Regions from separate parts of the Peribacillus sp. NPDC096622 genome, predicted to be linked through region 2. Evidence: riboswitches for the same ligand, from Rfam matches in the RefSeq annotation. Region 2 holds a riboswitch; the other holds the start of a gene.

Region 1 (8,006 bases), on a different contig from region 2:
ATCAGCAAATGGCTGCTGTTGCTCAAGAAGAAAAAAAGCTTCCTGATTCAAACGATAATTGGGTGGCAAGAATGAAGTTGGAACACAAATTCCGAGGTAAAACCAAAAATTAACAGTTACTCCATTACTAAGATCCAGCCCGATTGATATCCACCTATTCATACAGTCTGGTCTAATGCCAGTTATTATATTTGCTCACTCCTTGTCATTCTTGATAAAAGTTGACAATATATTCTACTTTGCATTAGTTTAAGCCATCATCATTAGCTGACACGCTGGCCGTCCCATTTCCCCCCTGTTGATGATTCCCCGGAACCATAAGTTCCTTTAAATGAACGAAGAAAACTATCGAAATAAAACTCAAATCCTCCTGTTCTGCCAGGCTCAAACCACTTGCCTATTAATTGCCATCCAGATTTATAAACAAGAGATCCTTCGATTCTCCCGGTTGCTGAATAGGGGCCGGTATATTTTCGAGGATCTACAGCGTTTTTAGTTAGTACAAGTCTACCCCATGTTGTATCCCAATTACCTTCAATATTTGGTAAAGGAGGGCTACAACTAATATCCATATTAAGATTATCTGAAACATATAGCCAACCTGTTACCAATTTGGGATTAGCACCAATCGTAGTAGGCCAAAACCAAAAATCTCCTCCTTTTTTAGGATGCATGTGAACCCATCTATTCAAACATCCGGTTGACAGCTGCTGCTGCGATATACATTCAGAAGGATTATGGTCATCAAGCCAAATAGTACCTCCTAACCACCTATCTAACAAATAATCATCTTGAGTAGGGTTAAACGAAAAATTTGCGTTTGGATCATTTCCAGAATAAACTGGATTCCATTTATACATACATTGCTCTCTAATGCCATAAATCATAATTAAGCACTCCCTTTTTAATAATTGTTGCTAAAATATAATAATAAATACATTTACGTCGAATGCCATATATCATATTTTTTTCCCTCTTTCTTAAAAATGATTAACAATAAAATTCTATTCAGCATTAGGCTACGTTATCACTATATGCTCGGAGGACCATCATGTGTAATAACAATAAAGTCATTAGAAAATTTGTTATTCAAGGTGCATTCTTATGTGAGTAATGGTCTCTCTTCTCATCACAAAGTTGTTTAACTTTTACGTTGTCACCAAGACTGTTGACGCTTATTTAAGAAAACAAGAGAGCACATCATTGATGTGCTCTCTTGTGCTGGTAAATATAAATTTCAACCTATCCGACCCGTCTACTCTAATAATTTCAGTATTTTCTCCTGTTTCATCTTATTTATCATGACCTCGATTATATTCTGAGAAATTACATTCAATGTATAAATTGTCGCTGAAATTTTAAGCGGCCCGAACACCATTCCACACGTTTCCAGGTATTGGTTCTTCTGCACCTCTGCCAAACATTCCTGTAAAATTATTTGAGGTATCAAATGTGAAAAGAATTTTCCCTTCCCTTATACCTTCATACCATTTACCTGTCAATTCCCATTTGGCTTTTGCCTGGTTGAATACAAGATTGCCCTCAACTCTTCCATTTTGATAGGATCCGGTAACATTCTGGCCGGTTTGAGTAAATACGAGCCTTCCGTAATCAGTATCCCAGTTTCCAGTTATATTAAATGTGGATGGCGCTGCCTCACACTGAAGATTCATATTATTTGTGATGTTGAGCCAACCTAATATCAATTTAGGATTATGAGCTTCAACCTTCGTCGGCCAAAACAAAAAATCTCCTCCACCAACTGGAAACATATAAACCCATTTATCCTGACATCCTATTATAAGTTGTTGCTGCTGTGTTATACATTCAGTAGTATTATATTCAGCGGTGTAAATATATCCATTTAAAAATCTATCCTTTAAATATCCAGCATTGACGGGAAGAAACGAAAAAGTTGAAGTCGTTTGATTTGCAAGATCCAACCTGATTGTTGTCCACTTATTCATACAGTTTTGTGGAATGTTATATATCATATCTGTTCATACCCCTTTCTTTTATAGGTTATGAGTCTAATTGTTAAATGTTCAGTAGTTGAAAAGGAAAGAACAGACTTTTCAGATAAGTAGTAATTATCCATAAAGGTGTACTACCGATAATCCCCGTTATGGTAACAAAAAAGAGGTTGGGCGTCTTTTAGGTACCCAACCTCTTTAATTACCTAATTGTAATTATGTATAATAGGCAGACAAAGAAATGTGCTTTTCTTATTCCGCAATCGGGCGCGATTCTTTAATAAGTTTGGCTTTTCTTAATGAACTCCCATGAAAATTTAAAAAAGCTCAAAATCCAGAAAAAACCACAACAAAATAGACCCAGTAAAAACGCTTTTTAAAAAAAGGCTGAGCCTTATGAGTGATCTGATTGAGTTTGGTAAGGCGTTAAACAAAACCTCCAATCATTGCAAATTAAGTGAAGGCTAGCGCGACGACCAAAAAAGGATTAATCTCCCATGAGTGCTACCCATAAAGGGCGCGACAGTCGGTGGTACACCGTGGTCGTCGGAGTCAGACTAACGGATGGGCTCAAAGGCACCATAGTTCAACGACCTTCTTCGCCAGCCATTAAAACATTATCGACATAGAGAACAATTTTCATTCTCTGTGGTGAAGCGCTGATTTTTGCGCTTCATGGATGGCTAACGGGTGCGTTAGTTTAACAAGGAGTATAAAAAAAGCCTGTATCAATGATTACTCGGTAATCTAAGATACAGGCTTTATATTTAGGTAACTAATTGTTCTTATATATATTGTAAGAATATGGGCTTTTTTTAATGGAAAGATACTTTAGCAAACGTTGGAACAACGTTATTTTCTTTTGCTAACTGACTTACAATTTTGTCAATATTTTTTATTGTTTCAACCTGACTTTCTCCAGGTTTTTTCTGAACTACTAATTCAACTAGTTGATAATTCACATCAACCTCACCTGTGTGAGTATATCTTTTATAACCATGTTCTTTTAACTTTTGATCAACTTTATTAAAAAAATCAGCGTTTACTAACTGTTCCATAACCTTATCCTGTTCTCTTGATAATTCTGTGTTTTTTATATTCAGCGTTTCTCCTTCTTTTAGGTTAACGATTTTATCTTTTGGATCCATTTCCTTCGCTTGTACTAAGCCCTCAGAATTAAGTAAAACAAAACCTGCCAAAGAACTAACTAACATTAGTTTTAATGTGTGTACACGATTTGTCATATAATTTCTCCTTTAGTTTCAATTTTATTTATTATTTGCATAAATACATATACGTCGATGACTTTGGTGCTGGTATAGCCCCACATAGTCCATAAAAAGGAGTTTTAGCATTCACCAAGAATACTTCAAGAAAGGGGTGACGTTATGAAAGACGATATAAACCAATCTGAAAAAGCATACTGGACCAAGGAAGTCGGGGACATTTTAAGGTTTTTGTTGAGAATTTGCTATATATAGATACTTCGATTGCTCAGCTTTGCAATCGTTTCAGTTCATCCTCTCCCTCTAAATTGAAGAAAAAAATACAGCCAAGTGTTATTTTGGCTTTACTTCAATAAGGAAGTTGCTTCGTCAGCTCTTTTTGTTATGGAGCTAACGGGGCAGGTTAGTTGTAGAAGAAATAGGAATAGAGAAGCCCCTTTTCAAAATTTTATGAAGACGGCCCTTACGCGATAGTCCTTAAAAATCTCTTTCTAAAGCATGAATAATATCTTCATTTCTAACCTAACCGTTTTCCTGAGTATTAATTTTTTTTGCATAAAATCCATTTACAATTGCTGATCATAGGAGTATTATAATCAAAGTTTCAATTTCTAAATCGCTGAAACCATTAGGTACGGGGGAACCATTTTTGTGGGTTGTTACTATACCCAAGGGGTGAATCCTTTAAAGGTAGGGCTACTCAAGGTCCGAATCCGACAGCTAACCTCGTAAGCGTTAAATGAGAAGGAAGGTGGAGCTTGTGACACACGAAAAGTGATGTGCCTACAGGTCTATTCTGTAGGCACTTTTTTGTATTCATGTAAAATTTTATTGCTCTTTTGAGTCAATACTGTATGTACGGATATAAATTAACTCATAAAAACTATTAGGGTGGTTTGGAATAATGATTTCACTTATAAAAAGGATGTTAATTGGGCGACCTCTGAAATCCAATGAATTAGGAGAACAGAGATTAAACAAAAAGAAAGCATTAGCAATCCTTTCTTCTGATGCTCTATCATCAGTGGCATATGGTCCCGAACAAATTTTGATAGTATTGATTACGTTAAGTGCAGCAGCATTTTGGTATTCAATTCCTATCGCAGTTGGTGTATTAATTCTTTTAACAGCTCTCATATTGTCTTATAGACAAATCATTTTTGCTTATCCTCATGGCGGTGGAGCGTATGTGGTTTCAAAGAGCAATTTAGGTGTAAATCCAGGCTTAATAGCTGGAGGTTCCCTATTGGTAGACTACATACTAACTGTTGCTGTAAGTGTGTCTGCTGGGACTGATGCTTTAACATCTGCCTTCCCCACTTTACACAACTTTAATGTGGAAATTGCCATTATATTTGTCATTTTTATTACAATTTTGAATTTAAGAGGAGTAACGGAGTCTGCTTCAATATTAGCCTACCCCGTTTACTTATTCGTTTTAGCGTTGTTAATATTAATTGGTGTAGGTATTTATAATATTCTAACTGGAGGAGTTTCGCCTGAATTGCACACCCCAATAGGTACACCTGTGGCGGGAATCAGTTTGTTTATTCTTTTAAGGGCGTTTGCTTCAGGAAGTTCCGCCTTAACAGGGGTTGAAGCCATATCGAATGCCATTCCTAACTTTAAAGACCCAGCACCTAATAATGCTGCTAAAACATTAATGGCGATGGGAGCCTTGCTTGCCGTACTGTTTTCAGGAATTGTATTTTTAGCCTATTATTATGGTATTTCTCCTAGTGGAGAGGTAACCGTTGTTTCCCAAATTGCCGAAGAAACTTTCGGCCGGAATTTCATGTACTTCTTTATACAAGGAACTACAGCATTGATTTTAATCCTTGCTGCGAACACTGGTTATTCTGCTTTTCCATTGTTGGCAGTAAATCTTGCAAAGGATAAGTTTATTCCAAGGGCGTTTCTAATGAGAGGAGACCGATTAGGATATTCTAATGGGATTATCATACTTGGAATTGCTTCGATCATTTTAATCCTTGCTTTCCATGCAGAAACGGAGCATCTTATCCCACTTTACGCAGTTGGTGTATTTGTTCCATTTACTTTATCTCAATCGGGCATGATGGTTAAATGGTTACGAGAGAAGCCGCATGGGTGGGTACCAAAATTCATTATTAATACTACGGGCGCCGTTATTAGCTTAACCGTCACATTAATATTCTTTTTAACAAAATTCTCACAGGTTTGGTCAATCTTAATTTTTCTACCTATCATTGTCTTTATCTTTCATAGAATTAGAAAGCATTATGAAGCTGTTGGAGACCAACTTAGGCTTACAACTTGTGAACCATCTGCGACCATTGACGGTAATGTTATGATAGTGCCTGTTGCTGGCATGACTCATGTTGTAGAGAATACCTTAAATTATGCTAAATCGCTTTCTCCACAACAAATTATTGCAGTGTATGTTGCATTTGAAAGAGATGACGAGAAGAAATTTGAAGAAAAATGGAAGAGATGGCAACCTGATGTAAGACTGGTGACACTGCACTCTCATTACAGAAGTATCATCAACCCACTTACAAAATTTGTTGATACTGTAGAGAATAAAGCAAGGGAAGGGAATTATCGGGTAACTGTAGTTATTCCACAATTTATTCCCAAAAAAGGCTGGCACAATATTCTTCACAATCAATCAAGTTTTCTTATTCGGGCCTTCTTACTGTTTCGAAGAGACGTGGTAGTAACAACTGTACCTTATCATTTGAAAAAATAAGGAATTGAATTAATGTACTTCTTAATGCTATAGGTAATTATCAGAGCTGTTATGCAGCTCTTTTTCTTATGGAGCTAAAGGGGAAGCATTCCTGTAATAACTGAAAATGAGGTTTGAACGAAAAAAGACCTCTTGATAAGATGAATGTGTCCTGAGCTGGCCAGCTAAAAAGGACAATACATCTATTTGGAGGTCTCACAATGAATTATAACCAAAATCATAAAATCTCTCAAATTACTTCTGAAACCTTAATTGTCGGAGTAGGTATAGCCAAGCACAATCATGTCGCGAGAGCACAAGATTTTAGATTGGAACTAGGTAAAACGTGTTTCTTTGAAAATACGAAAGCAGGATTTCATTCGTTTCTAAATTGGATTACCCAACTTGTTAAAGGGTGTAAGTTAAATCAAGTGATTGTAGGGATGGAGCCAACCGGTCACTACTGGTTAAATCTAGCTCATCTTCTAAAAGAGAATAATATTAAGTTCGTATCAGTCAATCCACTACATGTTAAACGAAGTAAAGAATTAGACGATAATTCACCTACAAAGAATGACGTGAAAGATGCAAAAGTCATCGCACAGTTAGTCAAAGACGGAAGATACGCCGAACCAACAATTCCACGTGGAATTTATGCAGAACTCCGAGTGGCCAAAAAACTTCGCGATCTTCTCAACGTTGACTTACAGGTCGTTCAGGGTCAAGTTCATAACTGGCTTGATCGTTACTTTCCCGAATTTTTGACGGTGTTCAAAAGTTGGGAAGGCAAGGCAGCTATTCATTTTCTAAAGCTAGAAGCTTTGCCACATGAACTTGTAAAGTATACGGATGAAGAGCTCTTACTTTCCCTAAGACAAGTGGTAAAACGCAGTATAGGCTTAAAGAAAATACGAGCACTTAAAGAAGCAGCCAATCGTTCGATTGGTATTCGTCAAGGGGCAGCTATGGCGAAATTAGAGTTGAGAGCTTTACTAGAGAAGTATGATTTTATTCAAATGAAATTCGAAGAAATAGATCATCAATTAGATCAGTTATTAGACCATATCCCAGGTGTCACACAGATGTTAGAAGTGTTAGGAATCGGTCGAGATACAGTAGCAGGGTTTTTTGCAGAGGTCGGAGACCTCAGAGACTATCAACATCCTCGCCAAATCGTAAAATTAGCAGGTTTAAGTTTAAAAGAAAACACATCCGGAAAGCACAAAGGTCAGACCAAGATTACCAAACGGGGACGAAAGAAATTGAGGGCACTCTTATTCCGGGCAGCCATGATACTGGTGGCAAAGAACAAGGCTTTTAAAGCTCTTCATATATATTACACAACACGTTCCCACAATCCCTTAAAGAAAATGCAATCTCTGATAGCCTTGTGTAACAAGCTTATTCGAATTCTGTTTTCAATCGGTAAAAAACAATTTACGTTTCAAGAAGACAAGATGTTAAAGGATATCCCTCATATGGCAACATTTGTAGCACATCAAACAGTCGCATAGTTCATCGGATTTTTATGGTTACACGGTTATTTAATTAACACTCATTAAAAGTGAAGCACGGATTAGTCGGCAAAGCAACTAACGTGAGGACTTAGATCCTGTGGGGCAGCATGACCGACATCCACCTCATGGAAAGGTTGAACGAAGGAATGTAGGAACATCGACTCTGTGAGACATGGGAGGGTTGACCTCCATGAGACATGTGGATATCCTAAAGTGCGATCATAACATTGCTTAAACCAATTTTTTCCTATAATTGGCTAGTTTAGCATGCACTTTTTTCGGTAAATCCCTATTCTTGAGGCGTAATGCCAAGCTTACATAGATAACGGTTAATGATATGACTATGAAATCCTAAGAATTCTAGAGCAATCGTGAGATTGTGTTTAGTTTATTGAGGGAGGATAGTTGAAGAAGGAATTTGTATTTACTTCTAGAATATACATAATTAGGTAATGTGAAGGTGGGATCTTAAATGGATAAGGGCAGTATTTTCGCTGCTCGGCTCCAATGGGGCGGGCAAGACAACAGTTGTCAAAGAAGATTACTTACGAAATAATGGTGACTTTGAATTTGATGAAAC
Region 2 (8,006 bases):
ATGTTAATTTATTAGTTTAATAGTATTTAATTTGAATTAACTTATTTAATTCGCACACATTATATTTTTTGAATTCCGCATTTTCAAGAGTCTATAGAAAAAATTAAAAAGAAATTTAAAACCCACTTTCAGAGGAAAGTAAAAGCCGGTTATTCTCTTGAGAAATTAATTAGAAGTAAGTGTTTATCGTAGATTTAAAAACTGAAGAGGCAGGTTCACTGTTGTAAGAGAGTTTAATAATGAATTTTCGGATAGTTTTCGAAAAATTAGGTGGGTAATGTATAAACATAAAAAATATAACAGCGAAATCAAATATTGCCTATACCCAGGGCAAAAATTACATACTAAAGAACACGAAAAACAGGAATAACAAATAAGTAAAATTTGTTATCCCTGTTAGGATTAAAAAGAAAAGAAGCATTCCTAGATTTAGCCTGTTGATCAATCTTTTATATAAAAGAATAATTATTCATTTATCAAGGTTTCTAGTTTTAAAAAAATAACCTAAAAAGGGTCGAGTTTGATTGAATTACTGGTAGGATAAAGAGGTGGGGTGATAGGCACGGGAAAATAGGCTGGTTTAATCCATATTTACAGTATTAGATTGTTTTATGGGTTCAGGGTCAACAGGACAAGCTGCTATAAATCTAAATCGGAGCTTTATTGGTTTCGAATTAGATAATACCTACTTCACCAAAGCTTCTAGGGCTTTGCATAAAGCTTTCACAAGGTGATTGTCAATTCCTATTTTCTCGTCTTAGGAAGTTGCTCTTTCAACATTCTTGCATGTTTAGCTTAAATGTCCGATACGGGTTACCTTATTGAGAGTGTGAAGGTTTATACTTAAACTAATGGGTGCTTTACTTTAATAAGAGGGGTTGCTGCAGCGGCCTTTTTCTTATGGAACTAAAGGGTCAGGTTAGTTGCAGAAGGAAAATTACAGACAAATATAGAAACTAGTATTTACTACTTATGTGGGAGGATCTGTATGCTAAAGGAGATTTGCATTGTCAGACATTGCGAAGAACAGGGGCACCTCGGAATCTCAATTAACCGAAAAAGAGCATTGCTTCATTGTTCACTTTCCAAAATGTCGAGCAATGAAGCCTTTTTATCTGCTTTTTCCGCTTCTCTTTCTGATTTAATAATTTCTTTTTCCCCTTTAGCAGCAGCCACTTCCTTTTTAGTGGATTCCACTTCCTGGGTGTCCAATTCCATTTTTAAAAGTTTCTGTTAAGGGAAGTCCATTTACATTAAGTTCGATAAAGGAACAGAAAGAGGGAAGAGAAAGAATCAAAATTATTTCTTGGATTCTAAGAATTTCTCGAGGTCTCTATCTACAATAAACACTTCTAGTCTTTCCTCCATTTTCGTGCTGATATCACTATGACTGGAAAGAACGTTGCATTTTGTCAGCCGTTTCACAATCTCCTCAAAATCTTTACTGTACATTTCCCTTAACACTTGCCTCATTTCTTTGACAAGCTTCCGCCCGGTATCTTGGGAAACAAGGTGTTTTTCTTCCACAGTCAGCACTCCCTTAAAACGGGTAATGATCATATCCTGTACAATGTATGTTTTCGCCTCTTGAGGGCCCCGGCCCATTAGTTCTCGCTGAAAAGTTATAAAGGCTGCACTTATTTCAGCCTCTAGTTTCTTTTTGGAATTTACCATATTGTCTCTCCTGCTTTTCTCCAAATTTATGCAACTTATCATAATGTCCGATTTGAGTTCTTGTCAATCACTTTCGAAAAAATAATTCATAACTTGAATTAGTAAGATTTATAAAGAAAAATAGTTTTTTAACCGGAAAAATAAGTGATATCATAAGGAAACATTAGGAATAAGGAGCATATATTAAGATAAGTATGAAAAATGATCTTATTCAACCCAAAATGACAATTTACAAGGAGTAGTTAACGAGCATAAAATAACATCATATTCAACACCAACAATTGTAAATCGGCTTAGTCCTGAGTAATCAGGAACGGAGGAACCAATTTTTTGGGGTTAATTCTGCATTTGCAGAAGGGATGAGAGACTCTTTCGCCATCCTACCCGTCAGCTAACTTCGTCGGCTAAAGCGAAGGAGGTCATAAGACCGCCTTAATCATGGGGCTTTTTTGTTGTGTAAAAACGGCAAAAGGCAACTTGAATGATAAAGTAGGTCTTTTTAATTTGCCTATTTTCATATGAAAAAGGATCATGGAAGACAGAACGCAAAGGAAGCGCATGCTGGCTAGGCGTTAAGTAGACCAATGAGTACTTTTTCTCCAATTTTATATGTTTGCTTTGCAATGCATCCAATAACCGATGTGTGAATCGTATTGATTAACGCTGGAGTATGGATAGCTACTGCATGGCTGCATACATGGGGAAAGAGTAAGCATTGGTCTATTTTTTATGTTTTCAACTGGCAGGCTTTTCTTCCCCAGAAAGAATGCAGATTGAAATTAATAAGAGAAAGTACAAATGGGGTGAATCGTATGGGAAAAGTACTGCTTGTTGGAAAAGGAAAATTATTTATTTCTGTAAAGGAAAGTATAGGGGCCACCCACACGGATACAAGTAATGTAGAAACTGTTGACTATGATGAAGAATGGTTTAGGCCTACAAGAAACCTGAAGATATGTGATGGAATAATGGTTCATAAATCAGAGCAGGGTAACTGTGTTTATCTATTCCCTAATTCTCTGTTTGATGGAATTAATCTTGTGAGACTATTTTCAGAGTTCAAATCTTATAGGTTGTTTGTTGTCACTCATGACCAACAATATTCTAGTCTATATAAAAAAATGGGAGCCGATTTTGTCATCTTCAGTAAACCAGAATGTTACAGCTATAACTGGCTGCTAGCAAGTGGAACCTAGTTTCTTTAAGAAACTCTAAGGGGGTGAGTCATTGTAATTGTTTAACATATTTACAGTTTGGAAGGAGAGACGTTAATGGATCTTTTATCAGTTTCACTTACAGCTTTTTCATTCTTGTTATTTTTTGGATTTATCCATTTTTGTAACAAAGTTATAGAAGAAAAGGGAGAGTAGAAACATGCTTTTATTATTTATTGTTGGAGCACTTTCGTTGTATTTAATTCATGCTCTAATTTACCCGGAAAAATATTAATAGCTACAAAACGGAGGAAATGCAAATGGATTTTTTACAAATGGGTCTGGTATTGGCACTGGTCATTTTCCTGGCCATACCACTGGCCAAATACTTAGCAAATGTTTATTCCCTTGAAACAACAAAACAAGATCGGATATTTGGTGGGATAGAACGGGGCATTTATAAACTATCAGGTATTCATACCGGTGACATGAATTGGAAGCAATATGCAAAAGCACTGCTTTTGAGTAACTTAGTCATGTTTATTATTTCGTATCTTATAATACGCTTTCAGGGGATCTTACCGGGTAACCCAAGTAAGATAGACAACATGGATCCATTATTGGCATTCAATACTGCTGTAAGCTTCCTTACCAATACCAATTTGCAGCACTACAGCGGGGAATCGGGACTTTCTTATTTATCGCAAATGGTCGTCATTATGTTTTTGATGTTCACGACACCGGCTACCGGTCTTTCGTTATGTATGGCTTTTTTCAGAGGTCTGATCGGCCAGAGCAGTATGGGGAATTTTTATGTGGATTTAATTCGTTCCATCATCCGGGTGCTTCTGCCGTTATCTATTTTAATCGGTCTTGTCCTCGTATCTCAAGGAGTGCCGCAAACCCTTGATCCCACGGCGATTGCAACTACTTTGGAAGGTGCGAAGCAGAATATCGCGCGCGGGCCAGTAGCTGCATTGGAGTCTATTAAACATTTAGGGACAAATGGCGGTGGATTCTTTGGTGTCAACTCGGCACATCCCTTTGAGAATCCTAATGGTTTCACAAATATATTAGAGATTTTATCCATGTTTTTGATACCAGCCTCTCTACCCTTAACGTTTGGATATATGGCAAAAAATAAGAAAATAGGTTGGATTCTTTTTTCGGCAATGGGATTAATGTTCCTTGTATTCTTAGGTGTTACGTATTTCAGCGAACAAAATGGAAATCCATCATTAGAGAGTATAGGGATTTCTCAAGAGAATGGAAGTATGGAAGGCAAGGAGGTGCGGTTTGGAATTGCACAGAGTGCCCTTTTTACAGCCGTTACGACAGCAGCTACTACAGGTACAGTCAATAATATGCATGATACGCTTACTCCACTTGGCGGATTAGTGCCATTGGCAGAAATGATGTTGAACTGTGTGTTTGGCGGTGATGGAGTAGGGACGGTCAATATCCTTATGTACGCAATAATGGCAGTATTCATTGCTGGATTGATGGTTGGGCGAACGCCGGAGTTTTTAGGGAAGAAAATTGAAGGCAGGGAAATGAAACTAATAGCCATTACCATTCTTCTACATCCATTAATCATCTTAGTTCCGTCAGCCATTGCTTTAGCTACACAAATGGGCACTTCGGCTATTTCTAATCCGGGCTTTCATGGAATTTCGCAGGTTGTTTATGAGTTTACCTCTTCGGCAGCTAATAATGGTTCCGGATTTGAAGGTTTAGGGGATAACACTCCATTTTGGAATATATCCACCGGCTTGGTCATGCTATTTGGCCGTTACTTTTCTATGATTGCACTAATCGCTGTCGCAGGTTCTTTACTTACAAAGAAACGAGTTCCCGAGACGATTGGAACGTTTAAGACAGATAATAGCACTTTCCTGGTCATTCTCTTGGCAACGGTAATAGTTATAGGGGCTTTGACATTCTTCCCAGTCATTGCACTCGGACCAGTAGCAGAATGGCTCGCAATTAGATAAATGAAGAAAAGGAGTATTCTCAATGAGTACAACGCGTAAAGGGACTCTTAATAAGAAAATAATCGGGCAAGCCCTAAAAGATGCCTTTAAAAAGTTAGATCCAAGAATAATGGCTCGAAATCCTGTCATGTTTGTCGTGGAAATAGGATTTGTAATCACTCTTTTACTATCCATATTCCCAAACTTTTTTGGAGGAACATCGGATAGAGGTTATAACATTGCCGTGAGCGTAATATTGCTGGTTACAATACTCTTTGCTAACTTTGCAGAAGCATTAGCAGAGGGGCGGGGTAAAGCGCAAGCCGATAGTCTGAAAAAGACGAAACAGGATACTAAGGCAAAGTTATTCCAAAAAGACGGTTCGATAAAGATAGTCGAAGCCACGGAACTTCGAAAAGGTGATATTGTCTTGGTGGAAACCAATGATTTAATCCCAACAGATGGTGATGTAATCGAAGGAGTAGCGGCTGTAGATGAGTCGGCAATCACTGGCGAATCAGCTCCAGTAATCAAAGAATCAGGTGGGGACTTCTGTTCTGTAACTGGAGGAACGAAAGTCATCAGTGACTTTATCAAAATTATCGTCACATCAGATCCAGGCGAATCCTTTCTTGATCGAATGATTAACCTCGTAGAAGGTGCTAAAAGACAAAAAACACCTAACGAAATTGCACTGAGTACCCTGCTTATTAGTTTGACCCTCATCTTTTTGCTTGTTTGCACTACACTAGTACCAATTGCTTCTTATATTAAAGTCACATTACCCATCGCGACCTTAGTGGCATTATTGGTCTGTTTGATTCCAACAACTATTGGGGGCCTATTGTCTGCCATTGGGATAGCGGGTATGGATAGGGTTACTCAATTTAACGTCATTGCCATGTCGGGAAAAGCTGTCGAAGCAGCTGGTGACATTAATACCATCATCCTTGATAAAACAGGAACCATCACCCATGGGAACCGCATGGCTTCAGCTTTTTTACCGGTTAAGGGGATAAGCCAAGCTGAGTTAAATAAAGTGGCTGTTCATTCATCATTACACGATGAAACGCCTGAAGGCCGATCTGTCATCGAACTTGCTAAAAAAGCCGGTTTATCTGATAAAGAATTAGATAAAACCGGGACAGTAGGAATTGAGTTCACGGCTGAAACCCGGATGAGTGGTACAGACTTTTCTGATGGTAGAAAAATCAGAAAAGGTGCTGCTGATTCAATAAGACAATATTTACAGCAACAAGCTGGAAAAGTACCTGGGGATTTAGAGAGCATTACTAATGAAGTCGCAACTGCGGGTGGTACGCCACTAGTTGTTGCAGAAGGAAACCGTGTGCTGGGTGTCATTTACTTGAAGGATACAGTAAAACCAGGCATGAGGGAACGCTTTGATGAATTACGGAAAATGGGGATTAAAACCATTATGTGTACCGGTGATAATCCATTGACAGCTGCGACCATTGCAAAAGAAGCGGGATTAGATGATTATATTGCTGAAGCAAAGCCAGAAGATAAGATTTCCGTCATTAAACAGGAACAAGCACAAGGCAAGCTTGTGGCCATGACAGGAGATGGAACGAATGATGCCCCTGCATTGGCCCAGGCTGATGTTGGTTTGGCCATGAATACAGGAACCATTGCAGCGAAGGAAGCGGCGAATATGGTGGATTTGGATTCTGACCCTACAAAAATTATCGAGGTAGTGGCCATCGGGAAACAGTTACTCATGACACGGGGTGCCTTGACAACCTTCAGTATTGCAAATGATGTGGCTAAATACTTTGCGATCATTCCAGCTATGTTTATGTTGGCCATTCCGCAGATGAAGGCTCTAAATATTATGAATCTGGCTACACCACAAAGTGCTATTTTATCAGCTTTAATTTTTAATGCTGTTATTATCCCCCTTCTCATACCATTGGCAATGAAGGGTGTAAAATACGTTCCTATGAGTGCTTCGAAATTACTAACAAAGAATTTGTTCATTTACGGATTAGGTGGTGTGATAGTTCCTTTCATAGGAATCAAACTTATCGATGTAATCCTAGTCATGTTTCATTTAGCTTAAAATCAAAAGTAAGGGTGAGAATCCATGTTGAAAAATATACGCTTAGTTCTGGTGCTACTTGTTATGTGTGGAATTGCCTATCCATTACTAATGACAGGTGTTGCCCAAGTTATAATGCCTGCAAAAGCAGATGGAAGTTTAATAAAAAACGAATCAGGAAAAATCATAGGTTCTGAACTAATTGGTCAATCATTTAAAGACCCTGGTTACTTTCATGGTCGTGTTTCTTCTATAGAATATGATGCGACAAGCTCAGGTACACCCAATTATGCCTCATCCAATGAGGACATGATCAAGCTCACAAAAAAAGATTTGGCAACATTTTTAAAAGAGAACCCTACAGTCAAACAAGAGGAGATACCTACTGATTTACTGACAAACTCCGGTTCGGGCCTTGATCCAAATATTTCACCCCAAGGGGCGAAAATTCAGGTATCACGCATTGCTAAAGAGAGAGGTGTATCTGAAAAAAGTATATATAATCTTGTTGATAAATATACTGAAGGACGGTCATTAGGAGTATTTGGAGACCCCCGAGTGAATGTATTAAAATTAAACATAGCATTGGACCAACTAAAATAACTTTTGAAAAGGAGAGTTTTTCACTCTCCTTTTAACCTTGAACTGGGTTTAGGAGGTCAGTATTATGTTAGAACAATTCCGAAGAAAAACCCCAGATGAGATATTGAATTCCATATCAAAAATAAAAAAGGGCCGGCTGAAAATTATTCTTGGCGCAGTCAGTGGTTCAGGCAAAACCTATCACATGCTTCTTGAAGGAAACGATTTGAAAAAGCGAGGTATTGATGTCGTTGTCGGTATTATTAGCGCATATAATCGTCCGAAAACCTTGGAACAAGTGGGAGGTCTTGAAATCATTCCAGCTATCGAATGGGAAGTTAAAGGAGAGACTAAGCATGATTTAGACTTGGATGGAATATTCGCAAGAAACCCTGAAGTTGTGTTGATTGACCTGCTCGCTCATAAAAACAGAGCTTCTGCCAAAAACGCTACAAGACTAGAAGATGTACAGGAGTTAATTGACAATAAAATCAGTGTCATTACAACCATAAACATTTATGAACTTGCAGGTGTTAAAGAAGTAGCAGAACAACTCACGGG

What was found. Region 2 has a riboswitch for cyclic di-AMP ahead of ACIQYG_RS06445 (hypothetical protein). Riboswitches for the same ligand answer to the same signal wherever they lie in the genome.
Region 1: linked by a shared signal. The riboswitch ahead of ACIQYG_RS26070 (APC family permease) and the one ahead of ACIQYG_RS06445 (hypothetical protein) in region 2 are both predicted to bind cyclic di-AMP.

What each region holds. Positions count from the first base shown of each region.
Region 1 is NZ_JBIWES010000037.1:5,585-13,590, reverse strand. Features, by position in the region: gene ACIQYG_RS26090 (MerR family transcriptional regulator) at 1-113, shown strand, start outside; gene ACIQYG_RS26085 (hypothetical protein) at 264-887, opposite strand; gene ACIQYG_RS26080 (hypothetical protein) at 1,359-1,994, opposite strand; gene ACIQYG_RS26075 (hypothetical protein) at 2,789-3,217, opposite strand; cyclic di-AMP (ydaO/yuaA leader) riboswitch at 3,807-3,950, shown strand; gene ACIQYG_RS26070 (APC family permease) at 4,104-5,930, shown strand; gene ACIQYG_RS26065 (IS110 family RNA-guided transposase) at 6,131-7,423, shown strand.
Region 2 is NZ_JBIWES010000003.1:6,594-14,599, reverse strand. Features, by position in the region: gene ACIQYG_RS06460 (DNA methyltransferase) at 588-734, shown strand; gene ACIQYG_RS06455 (hypothetical protein) at 1,072-1,218, opposite strand; gene ACIQYG_RS06450 (Na-translocating system protein MpsC family protein) at 1,300-1,674, opposite strand; cyclic di-AMP (ydaO/yuaA leader) riboswitch at 1,955-2,095, shown strand; gene ACIQYG_RS06445 (hypothetical protein) at 2,328-2,870, shown strand; gene ACIQYG_RS06440 (potassium-transporting ATPase subunit F) at 3,049-3,123, shown strand; gene kdpA (potassium-transporting ATPase subunit KdpA) at 3,149-4,822, shown strand; gene kdpB (potassium-transporting ATPase subunit KdpB) at 4,845-6,884, shown strand; gene kdpC (potassium-transporting ATPase subunit KdpC) at 6,909-7,466, shown strand; gene ACIQYG_RS06420 (histidine kinase) at 7,531-8,006, shown strand, end outside.